3 regions of the Gracilibacillus pellucidus genome follow, and region 1 is predicted to be linked to each of the others. Evidence: predicted binding sites of a transcription regulator. Region 1 holds the regulator's gene; each other region holds the start of a gene.
The links. The regulator LexA, encoded in region 1, represses DNA repair genes until DNA is damaged. The targets are predictions, from matches to a motif close to CGAACATATGTTCG.
Positions count from the first base shown of each region.

Region 2: the regulator LexA is predicted to act here: its motif matches at 2,289-2,302, upstream of uvrB (excinuclease ABC subunit UvrB).
Region 3: the regulator LexA is predicted to act here: its motif matches at 2,199-2,212, upstream of SH601_RS02250 (DNA polymerase IV).

Region 1 is NZ_JAWZSR010000008.1:123,225-127,525, reverse strand. It holds gene tkt (transketolase) at 1-1,018, opposite strand, end outside; gene SH601_RS13680 (DUF896 domain-containing protein) at 1,189-1,413, opposite strand; gene SH601_RS13675 (YneB family resolvase-like protein) at 1,487-2,149, opposite strand; gene lexA (transcriptional repressor LexA) at 2,411-3,031, shown strand; gene SH601_RS13665 (hypothetical protein) at 3,408-4,106, opposite strand.
Region 2 is NZ_JAWZSR010000001.1:331,912-336,212, forward strand. It holds gene SH601_RS01515 (peptide chain release factor 3) at 1-1,513, shown strand, start outside; gene uvrB (excinuclease ABC subunit UvrB) at 2,356-4,301, shown strand, end outside.
Region 3 is NZ_JAWZSR010000001.1:467,864-472,164, forward strand. It holds gene SH601_RS02245 (o-succinylbenzoate--CoA ligase) at 1-887, shown strand, start outside; gene SH601_RS02250 (DNA polymerase IV) at 930-2,180, opposite strand; gene SH601_RS02255 (hydrolase) at 2,309-2,617, shown strand; gene SH601_RS02260 (hypothetical protein) at 2,755-3,285, shown strand; gene ytkD (RNA deprotection pyrophosphohydrolase) at 3,308-3,790, shown strand; gene metK (methionine adenosyltransferase) at 4,144-4,301, shown strand, end outside.

The sequences.
Region 1 (4,301 bases):
CTTCTGGAAGTTTGTCATTAATTGCATCCTCTAATTCTTGGCTTAATTCAGGATAAGCTTTCTTATATGCATCGAATAGTTCATTCCATTCTTGCTCAGCTTTTTTACCGTTTTCAACAATTTTCGTTTCAAAATCTTGGTATACTTCATCTGGAACAGCAAATTCTTCATGATCCCAAGCATAAGTTTCTTTTGTTAGTTTCACTTCATCTTGACCAAGTGGTGCACCATGTGATGCAGATGATCCAGATTTGTTAGGAGAACCAAATCCGATTACTGTTTTTACTTCAATTAATGTAGGTTGATCAGTGTTTGCTTTTGCATCTGTAAGTGCTTTAGAGATAGATTCTGTATCTGTTCCGTCTTCTACACGGATTACTTGCCATCCATATGCTTTAAAACGATCTTCTACATTTTCCGAAAATGCTTTATTCAACTCACCATCTAAGGAAATATCATTAGAATCATATAGTGCAATAAGTTTGCCTAATTTCAAATGACCAGCAAGAGATGCCGCTTCATGTGAGATACCTTCCATCAAGTCACCATCACTTACAAGTGCAAATGTGTAGTGATCTACAACATTGAAGTCATCTTTATTATATTTAGCTTCTAAGTGTTTTTCAGCCATTGCCATACCAACACTCATCGCAATACCTTGTCCAAGTGGTCCAGTAGTTGCTTCTACTCCATCTGTATGATGAACTTCTGGGTGACCTGGTGTTTTAGAACCCCATTGACGAAATTCTTTTAGGTCATCGATTGATACATCATAACCAGCTAAATGTAGTAAGCTGTATAACAACATTGACCCGTGTCCTGCTGATAATACGAAACGGTCACGGTTAAACCATTTAGAACTTTTCGGGTTATGGTTCATGTGTTCAGTCCAAAGAGTATATGCCATTGGTGCTGCGCCCATAGGCAACCCTGGGTGACCAGAATTAGCTTTTTCAATAGCGTCTATTGATAATGTTCTAATAGCATTAATAGACTTTTGTTCAATTTGCTTTGCCATCGTAAATTTGTCCCCTTTCAATATACAAAAAAATATGTACGCACATCTATAATCCTATAACGAAATGAAGTCAAAGACAAGTATCTCTATTCAAAAACAGAGCATTTTCTTCAAAAACAGCAATGTTTAACAAAATTTTCTTGTATAAACAAAGAAAAAGCAGCAAAATACTACTTTTTCTTTTGTAACTTTTTAAGTTTTTCCGGAGTAACGTCATTCCCATTCGGGTCAACGACTGTCATCCCCTTCATATGATTTTTAAATGATTTTCTCACATTTTTCAAATAAGCTTCACGTAATTCTTTTTGTTCTTGTTTTTCTTCTACTGTTAAGCCTTCTTTTTTCGATTTATTTGCAAGCTCATTAATTCGAGCAATTTTATCTTGTGATAACATCGAGATTGTACACCTCATTCCTTTTAAAAATGAAAAAAAGTATATGACATCATCGTCTATACTCCCTATCATTCTAATCTTCATCTTGTAATTTTTCAAGTGTTTGATACTCTTGGTAACGGCGATGTACCGTTGCTTTGGATACATCATAACCCATTCCTCTAAGAACAGATGCAATCTCTTGAAACGTAAGCTTATTGCCCTTCAATCTAACAACTTCTTCAATCGGGAATTCTTTTCGCTCACGTCCTGTCGCAAGATGTTGATTAGAAAGGTTTTTAGCTGGATTATAGCCGTTGCTTACTGCTTTTTTCATTCCTCGTCTTATTTTGGCATTATGTAATTTTCGCTGATACTCTTCTACTATGGACACAATTTGCAAAACCATTGAATCCCCTTCTGACAAATGAAGCTCACCATTATGTGATAATGTGTAAATCGATATACCTAAACGATTCAATTGATGTAACAAAGCTATTTTCGTATTTCCTCTACCTAGTCTAGTCTCATCCTGAACCAGAAGGGTGTCAGCTTGTCCATTTTGAAATGATTCTAACATTTCAAAGACACCCTCTCTTTCAATCTCATAGCCGCTCTGTTTCTCTTGTATCGTCTTAAACACATTAAAATTATATTGATTAGCGAAATATTGTAGTTCTTCTGCTTGTCTTTTAAGAGAAGTTTCTTGTGCATCCTTCTCTGTACTTACACGACAATAAATAATTGCATTAGTCATTTTTCTTACTCTCCTACTTTATAAACTAGTTACTACAGAATAATATAAAAAGATAATAGCTAGTATAAAGGCAACTAAGTAAAAAATGTCAACTTTCGATAAATTTTTTAACATATTATCCCTCCACAGAACTTTTGTTCGTAACCATATTATACACGAACGAATGTTCATGTCAACAGATTTTTCGAACGAATGTTTGTAAAACAATTGTTGCTGTGCTATAATTTACTTAATAAATAATACGTGTGAGGAGATTTTAATATGACAAATCTATCAAAACGGCAAGAAGAGATTTTGGCTTATATTAAACAGCAAGTAGAATTAAAAGGATATCCACCATCTGTTCGTGAAATTGGGGAAGCGGTCGGCCTAGCATCAAGCTCAACTGTTCATGGACACTTGGCTAGATTAGAAAAGAAAGGCTACATTCGTCGTGACCCTACGAAGCCAAGGGCTATTGAAGTCCTTCCACAAGAAGGCGAAATTACTATTCCAAAATCTGAGGCTACTTTTGCACCAGTTATCGGGAAAGTTACAGCAGGTCTACCGATTACTGCTGTTGAAAACATTGAAGAGTATATCCCAATTCCTTATAACGAAATGCATGCAAGCGACCAATTATTTGTATTGATTATTGAAGGCGATAGTATGATAGAAGCTGGCATTTTAAACGATGATAAAGTAGTAGTTAAACAGCAAAACACAGCTGAAAATGGAGATATTGTTGTTGCAATGACAGAAGATAGTGAGGCTACGGTTAAACGTTTCTTTAAAGAAAAAGACCATATTCGCCTACAGCCTGAAAATGCAACAATGGAGCCATTAATTTACGAAAATGTTAGTATTTTAGGGAAAGTCGTAGGGTTATATCGAACCGTTTAAATGGATACCTCCTGCCTGATATAGAGTGCGCACTATTATAGTCGCACTTCTTTTTTCTTAATACCATAATAATATTATGTTAACTATTTTGCCCATAATAATCCCCTTGGCAATTGATTCATACTGCCAAGAGGATATTTTTCTTATGATGGTGATGACTGTAGCGCTTGTATCCCACATTACTGGTACGTCTAATTAAACAAAGGTACCTCTTTGTCAATGGAATATCTGCTAATGTCACTTCTAGATATATGCTCATTGAAAGAAAAATAGTAGCAGACCGTATCTTTCTTCATGTTAGGACTACCTGAAATCTTTTGATCGAGTATAGAAGATTTATACAGGCCAATTTACACTCATCAAATGTCTTTTTACTTTATGGCAGGATTCCTCCACCGTTTGGCGGTGCTGGTAATGTGTGTGTCGGTGCAACACCTGGCGTTTCGCAACGATTTGGATTGACATCACAAATATTACCGCTTGCGTCTTGAATTACTGGACGTGTTACCGTAATCGTTGTTTTTAAGATTACTTTAAATAGGATACCTTGAACAAGATCGATTCCTGCTGCCCCGATTACAGGGACACCTGGCTGAACAAAGATACCTTCGATTTCCAATGGTGTTTCCGTTAACGTATCTTCTGGACATGCTCCAGGGAAGTCGGTGTGTTCTTGGAATGGAAGACTAGTATCCAACGTAACGGGCAATTCAATATCTAAAATAGAGATTGTAATGGATGCAGGTAAAAGACCAATATTAACTACTTTATCCTTAATAACACGTGCATTTTGTGTTACAGCATCTAAATTCGGTACAATATTAACAGAAACAATATCATCTAACACACCTAAACCAGCAAACGCTGTAATTGGTAATGTTGACTCCGCCACTTTTTGTACGGTCTTTGTTCCTACTAATGAGTTTACTACTACACAATCGTTGGTTAATTGTGCTGGTTTTATTACTGGTTCTGTCACATTACAGTTACAACCTTCTACTTTCTTTTTCGCTTTTGGTCTTAAAGGTAGTTTTGCAGGAACCTCAACTTTAACACCACAATTGTTACTTGCCATTATATCGCTTCCTTTCACTCTTATTTCATTATGAAACTAACTTTAATTTTGCTAGCCATTTTCCAACTATCGCAGAACTGCTCATGGCATAAGATCTTTTATTTTTAGTGCAATTGATACTTCAATGACTGCAAATCCTAGAGCTGTGCAGCGATTTGCAATTATTTCTTTCGTTGTTCATTCTAGTTTCATAGC
Region 2 (4,301 bases), on a different contig from region 1:
GAAAACGACAATGACGGAAAAATTATTGCTGTTCGGTAATTTAATTCGTTCAGCAGGTACAGTTAAAGGGAAAAAATCAGGTAAATATGCTACGTCAGATTGGATGGAAATTGAGAAGCAACGTGGGATTTCTGTAACATCTAGTGTGATGAACTTTGATTATAAAGGCCATAAGGTCAACATTTTAGATACACCAGGTCACGAAGATTTTAGTGAGGATACGTACCGAACATTGACAGCGGTGGATAGTGTTGTCATGATTATTGATGCGACAAAAGGTATTGAGGCACAAACGATTAAATTGTTTAAAGTATGTAAAATGAGAGGGATTCCGATCTTTACATTTATTAATAAGTTAGACCGTGAAGGCCGAGAACCATTAGCATTATTAGATCAAATCGAAGAAGTGTTAGATATCGAGACATACCCGATGAATTGGCCAGTTGGTATGGGGAAACGCTTTTTAGGTATTTTAGATCGATATAATGATCAATTTGTTAAGTTTAATGGTAATGAGGAAGAAACATATATCCCAATGGCAGAAATAGATCAAGATGATATCGCTAATGATCCTACTTATCAAGATACGGTAGAGGAGATGGAATTATTAAATGAAGCTGGTGATCAATTCTCGCTTGATCGTGTTTTAGCGGGAGAACAGACGCCTGTATTCTTTGGTAGTGCATTAGCTCCATTCGGTGTGCAAACCTTCTTCGATACGTTTATTGATATGGCACCTGCTCCAGGGCCTCGTCGTACGGAAGAGGAAGTCATTAGTCCTGATTATCCTGATTTTTCAGGGTTTATTTTCAAAATTCAAGCGAATATGAATCCACAACACCGTGATCGCATTGCCTTTTTACGTGTTTGTTCTGGTAAGTTTGAGCGAGGAATGAATGTGACACTAGCTCGGACTGGTAAAACGATTCGTCTTGGTCAGACGCAACAATTCGTTGCTTCTTCACGTGGTACAGTAGAAGAAGCATATGCTGGTGATATTATCGGTGTTTATGATCCAGGTTCTTATCGCATTGGTGATACCTTAATAGAAGGTAAGAAAACATTTGAATATGATGAATTACCACAGTTCCCACCAGAAATGTTCCAACGAGTAATGGCGAAAAATGTAATGAAAGCGAAGCAGTTTAGAAAAGGAATCGAGCAACTTGTTCAGGAAGGTGCCATCCAATTATTCCGTGGTTACCCGACTGACTCGATGATTATTGGTGCGGTTGGTCATCTACAATATGAAGTATTTCAGCATCGTATGAGGAATGAGTATAATGTAGAAATCATACTTGAATCGATTGGCGATAGAATTCCTCGATGGTTGAAAAAAGACCAAGTGGATCCAGCTTTATTTGATGAGCGAAACTTATTAGTAAAAGACAGAGAAGACGAATTCCTCGTCCTTTTCAAAAATGATTTTGCATTAAGATGGTTCATTGATAAACACCCTGAAGTTGACTTAATCGATCTATACGAAGTAAATCAATATGACCAAACAACTTAATAAAAGAAATGAAGCCACAGCTGAAGATAGCTGTGGCTTTTTTGATGGGGAAGAAAGTACGATGTCTAAAAACGAGAATTTCCGTTTAGTTAGCTTTCTCCTATTCTGATGATGATAAGCGCTGGCATGAGCTCCGACAAAACACTACGCTTTCACCCTTTGGGCACAAGCGCAACATCTACTCAAGCAAAGAACGCTTTTGTAGTGTTTTCTATGCCGCGGGTACGGCTTCAGCTAACTTTGGGAAGAAGACCACTTCCCAAAGTGGATCTTCAGCTCGTACTGTTCCCGCTGGAGTCTTCGTGTTTTGTCTCCGCTATATGATGTGTTCTACTATTTGTGAGTAGAAATACGATGATTCACTTCCGAAAGAAATGCGCTAAGTCAAAGGACATAAAAATTTTAAGCATTACTCTTTCTTTCAATAGAGAATATAACCAAAGCGAAGGCAGAATGCGCAGACTCCTGCAGAAAAAGCGCAGTCTGAAAATCCACTTTTCAACCGTTCTTGTTGAAAAGTTAGTTGAAGACAAGCCTGCGGAAAGCAAGCGTTCTGCCGTAGCGATTGCCTACCACTCACTAAAAATAGAATGGGTGAGCGCATTTCACGGAGTATCAAATATGGAGTAACGTCAACTCTCGCTTTTAGACTTCGTAATTGTCAGTTCTTCTTCGTTATAGGGGAGGTATAATGATTGATTCATTGTGAAAGTTCGTATCTTTTTATCATTCTGGTGGCTTCGGTTATAATGTAAAAAGAAAACAATAAACAAAACGAATATTTGTTCGCTTTTGATTTAGATATAGTGTATACTAGTAAGTGAAAAGAGAACGGAGGTATGATGGTGGAAGAGCAAACTTTTTCATTGCAAGCACCTTATGAGCCACAAGGAGATCAGCCTAAGGCAATTAAGGAGCTTGTTACAGGTATAGAGAAAAATAAACGTCACCAGACCTTATTAGGTGCAACTGGTACAGGTAAGACATTTACTATCAGTAATGTTGTCAAAGAGGTTAACAAACCAACGTTAGTGATCGCACATAATAAGACATTGGCAGGACAACTCTACAGTGAATTTAAAGAATTTTTCCCGGATAATGCTGTTGAGTATTTTGTTAGTTATTATGATTACTATCAACCAGAAGCATATGTACCATCAACAGATACATTTATTGAAAAGGATGCTAGCATAAATGATGAGATTGATAAATTGCGACACTCCGCAACATCTGCTCTTTTTGAACGAAAAGATGTATTAATTGTTGCAAGTGTATCTTGTATTTACGGCCTAGGTTCACCAGAAGAATATCGAAGCCAAGTATTATCTTTACGAGTAGGTATGGAAAAAGATCGTGATGAATTACTTAGAGAGCTGGTTGATATTCAGTATGCGCGTAATGATATAGATTTTCAGCGTGGAACATTCCGAGTTCGTGGTGATTCTGTTGAGATTATTCCTGCATCAAGAGAAGAACATTGCGTCCGTGTTGAATTTTTCGGTGATGAAATTGATCGGATACGTGAAGTGGATGCATTAACAGGTGAAATCATTGGAGATCGTGAACATATTGCTATTTTCCCAGCATCACACTTCGTAACACGTGAAGAGAAGTTAAAGCTTGCGATGGAAAATATTAAAGCTGAATTAAATGAACAACTTGCAAAATTTCGTGAAGAAGATAAATTATTAGAAGCACAACGCATAGAGCAACGAACAAATTATGATTTGGAAATGATGGAGGAGATGGGTTTTTGTTCAGGCATTGAAAATTATTCTCGTCACCTTACATTAAGGGAAGCCGGTTCGACACCATATACATTACTAGATTATTTTCCAGATGATTCACTAATTGTTATCGATGAGTCTCACGTTACATTGCCGCAAATACGTGGTATGTATAATGGTGACCAAGCCCGTAAACAAGTACTAGTGGATCACGGCTTTCGGTTACCATCTGCATTAGATAACAGACCACTTACTTTTGATGAATTTGAGCAAAAAGCTGGGCAACTTGTCTATGTATCTGCAACACCTGGTCCATATGAGTTGGAGCATACACCGGAAATGACCGAGCAAATTATTCGTCCAACAGGCTTACTAGATCCAGAAGTTGAGATTCGCCCAATCGATGGACAAGTAGACGATTTAATCGGTGAAATTAATCAACGAATGGAAAAAAATGAACGTGTGTTAGTCACGACGCTTACGAAAAAAATGTCGGAAGATTTAACGGATTATTTAAAAGAAGTTGGGCTCAAGGTTGCCTATTTGCATTCTGAGATTAAAACGTTAGAACGAATCGAAATTATTCGTGATTTACGTGTAGGCAAATATGATGTATTAGTCGGCATTAACCTTTTACGTGAAGGACTTGATATCCCAGAGGTATCATTAGTTACCATTTTAGATGCTGATAAAGAAGGATTCCTACGTTCAGAACGTTCCTTAATTCAAACAATGGGACGAGCAGCCCGGAATGAACATGGTAAGGTAATTATGTATGCTGATAAAATAACGGATTCAATGCAAACTGCTATAGATGAAACCTATCGTCGTCGTGAAAAACAACAAGCTTACAATGAAGAACATGGAATTGTGCCACAAACAATTAATAAAGGTGTTCGTGATGTAATCCGTGCGACAACTGCGGCTGAAGATGAGGCGCCATACGAAACAGAAGCAAAACAAGTAAACGAAATGACGAAGAAAGAGAAACAAGAACTTATCGAGAAGATGGAAAACGAAATGAAACAAGCGGCACGGGATTTAGATTTCGAACGGGCAGC
Region 3 (4,301 bases), on a different contig from region 1:
GGCTTTTATGTCTGCCATTATTCCATATCGGAGGTTTATCTACACTATTTAAAAGCGTGATATATGGCATGTCTGTTTATTTGTTAGAGCGTTTTGATGAAGAAAAAGTACACCATGCAATCATGGAAAGAAAAGTGACGATTATTTCTGTTGTGGCAGTGACATGTTCACGTTTGTTGGAACGATTAGCGGATGGGCATTATCCGAGTGCCTTCCGTTGTATGCTTTTAGGTGGAGGTCCAGCACCTAAGCCTTTATTAGAAAAAGCGAAAGAAAAAAATGTGCCAATTGTCCAAACGTATGGTATGACAGAGACTAGTTCACAAATTGTCACATTAAGTGAACAGGATGCTTTACGAAAACTAGGTTCTGCTGGAAAGCCACTTTTCTCCGCGTCATTACAAATTGAGTATGATGGAAGTAGAGCTAAAGCAAATCAAATCGGTGAAATTGTTGTCCAAGGTCCAATGGTAACGAAAGGTTACTACGGTCGTGAGGAAGCTAACAAAGAAGCCTTTCAGCAAGATTGGTTTCACACGGGTGATTTAGGTTACTTAGATGAAGAAGGATTTTTATTTGTAGTAGACCGTCGCAATGACTTGATTATATCTGGTGGTGAAAATGTCTATCCAGCTGAAATAGAAGAAGTATTATTGTCATATGAAGGTGTAAAAGAAGCTGGAGTGACAGGAAGAGAAGATAATAAGTGGGGACAAGTCCCTGTTGCATATGTTGTGACAGCGGATGAAAACGTGACTGCTGAAGAGCTTCTACTCCATTGTCAAGAACATCTCGCTTCTTTTAAAGTGCCAAAAGAAATTCATTTTCGCAACCAATTACCACGTAATGCGACAAATAAATTGCAACGACATTTGTTGAAAGGCTAATCATAAGAAAAGGACACACATTACAAAGGTGCTGTCCTTTTCTTATGCATAATGCCCACCAATTTTTTTGCTTCGTTCTCTCGTAATACCTGCTTTTGTATAGCTTGTTGCACGTAGGATAGCTGTTGAACCATATTTATTTCGAATAGCATCCATCACATAACCGATGTCTTTCTTTTTTGACTGGTCTTCAAAAAGATTAAGCTGTGTATCGATATCATCATATAAATTATTTAATGAAACAGTGACACGCCGTATTTTACTATGGTGACTATAAAATTCATGAAATAATTGTAAGCATACTTGATAAATATCCATTGTTACATTAGTCGGCAAGTGTAAAGATCGTGAACGATGGAAGCCACCACGATTATCTGCATATCCGATGCTCAAGTGAATCGTCTTGCCTGCTTGTTGATGCGATCTCGCGCGTTTGCATACTTCCTCGCATAAATCCAGTATACATGCTAATGTTTCTTCAGCCGTATAATCTCGTAGTAGGGTGATACCGTGACCGAAGCTTTTTTGTCCTTTTTCTTTCTCAAATGAATCATAAACAGGGCTTAAATCAATTCCCCATGCATGCCAGTATAATTGTTCACCGATTACACCGAATCTTTTTTTCAATCTATCTAAACGGTAATTAGCTAATTGACCCAAATAGATGATTCCCATTCTGTTGAGATGTTTCGTTAGCTGACTGCCAATTCCCCATATTTTTTCGATTGGGACGGGCCATAACAATCGTTCCACATCTTCATGGTGACAAGTAGCGATGCCGGTTTTTTTCGCATAAAGGTCCATCACCACTTTTGCTAAAAACTTATTATCACCAATTCCAATTGCACAAGTTAATCCCATCGTTTCATATATTTCTTTTTTTATCATTTGTGCAATACGATAAGCATCACCATATAAGTCTTCTAGTCCATCAACTGTAATCCACATTTCATCAACCGAATAGGGATGTATCGCTTCCTTTGGCACATACTGATGTAATAAATGAGTAATTTCCATCGATACTTTCACATAATCACCCATTTTTGCTTCCGCGACATGAATGGCTGGGTCATTAGGGAGTTCAAAGTATCGACTAACATTTTTGACACCGTGTTGCTGTTTTAAAGCAGGAGAAGCGGCAAGAATAATACTGCCTGATCGATTTTTGTCTCCAACAACTGCAAGCATTGCGGTCATTGGGTCTAACCCATGCTTTACGCATTCAATACTTGCGTAAAAGGAGCGCATATCGATGCAAAGTACATTGTGTTTAGGAAAACGACTATAATCCATAATTTATCCCACCTAAAACGAACATTTGTTCTAATTATAATGCAATAACGTGGGAAATAGTAGCGTTAAAATATTCCAGTTTGATTCAGGTTAAATGAGATACACTATTGATAAAGAGGTGAAAAAACATGGAGAAGAAAACATATTACGTTAATATTGCGTCACAAGAAATTTCGCAGATTCCATATGGTAATAATACGGCATATACTATTGAAGCGACAGACGAAGAAATTACGCAATTAAGAGCAAAATTTAATGAAGTACATGAAGATGACTTTGGTACGTTTATTCGTGCTCATATTCCATATGTACAGTATCATCAGGATACAGAAAATGATGAATATGATACAGATTTGCAGCAAGTTATACAAATGTTGTATCAATTAGCTACACCAGAAACAAAAAAAGCAATGGATGAATCAGACTTAGATATATAATCAGGAGGGGGATGAGGGGCTACTGCACCCTGATAAAAAATGAAACCAATTGTCTGATGGAAAGGTCTATAAAGTAACAGGTTTTAAAAGCAAAGAAAAAAGGAATAATGAAAAATAAGAGGAGGGGGAGGAAAACGATGAAAAGAATAATCACTAGTTTGACGGTTGTCATACTGATGATATTTGCAGTTGGTGTGATATACAATGCTGATACAGATGAAAAGCATGCGAAGTATCATACACATGTTGAAAGAATCGTTGCAGCTGAACAAAAAACAGTGAATCCAGATCTCACACATGAAGAAATACTGCACTTGACTGATATGTTTATGTCCCTCTTAGTTCAAGAAGTGGATAACCATTATAAAGTTGTGCAATATGATACGAAGGAAGAGCTACTAAAAGCGTTTGAACCGTATATTACAAGAGAAGCAATACAGCCCTATATTGATTATTATTACTATGAAGAAGATGATGGGTTATATATCGTTCCTACTGAAACACCACCTTGGTTAGATAAGAATGAGCCATATGAGATAACGAAAGATGACGGAAAAGTAACAGTGAAGCAAACAACGGAAAATGCTTTGCAAGGTAAATACACGATTGAAATAGTATGTGAAAAAATAGAGGACACATGGAAAATAGCAAACATTAGCCATAAGTAAAAATAAAAGGTAGTATAGAGTTATGAAAACTTTTTATGATTACTATAACAACAAAATACAATTATCCTTTGATGACCAGCCGTTTAATCCAGAGCCAAAACATGTTTGGGTAATTTGTCGTTACCGAAATAAATGGTTGCTAACAAAGCATAAAAATCGAGGTCTTGAATTTCCGGGCGGTAAAGTAGAAACAAATGAAACACCGAAACAAGCAGCAATCAGGGAAGTACAGGAGGAGACAGGAGGCGAAGTAGAGGGTATTCAATATATCGGGCAATACTTCGTCACAGGAAAAAGAGAAAAGCTAGCTAAAAATATCTACTTTGCTAAGGTGAGCGCCATACAGAAGCAAGACTCATACTTTGAAACGGATGGTCCTGTATTAATTGACCAGTTACCTTCCAATATCAAGTGTAATGAAACATATAGTTTTATTATGAAAGATGATGTCTTAACACATAGCTTGGATTATATTACAAAGGTAATTGAACCGATGTATAGCTGACAAATGTTAGCTATACTTTTTTTGTAAAGTGAGATTTTCAAATGGATTGACTTTACTGCGCGAATCGGGTACGATATATCCTATGAATTCAACGAGAGACTATACTCTGGAATTATGCACGCCATGTTGATCATTTGGTTCGTGCATTTTTTTGCGAAAAGTTGTATAGTTGAAGATATAGATTTTGTCATATAGTGAGACTTCAATCAGTAGTTGCTTTATCCTGCTGGTTGTGCATAAATCCATGAAAAAGCTAGTATCTGTGATAAATAATAAATCTTTGATTAGACTTTTAGATAAAAGAAGGAAAGATGGAAGTCTCGGTGTAAAAGATGAAGGGGGAAATAGGAAACATGGCGAAAAATCGACGCTTATTTACATCAGAATCAGTTACAGAAGGTCATCCGGATAAAATTTGTGACCAGATTTCTGATGCGATATTAGACGAAATTTTATCAAAGGATCCAAATGCTAGGGTTGCTTGTGAAACGAGTGTAACAACAGGACTAGT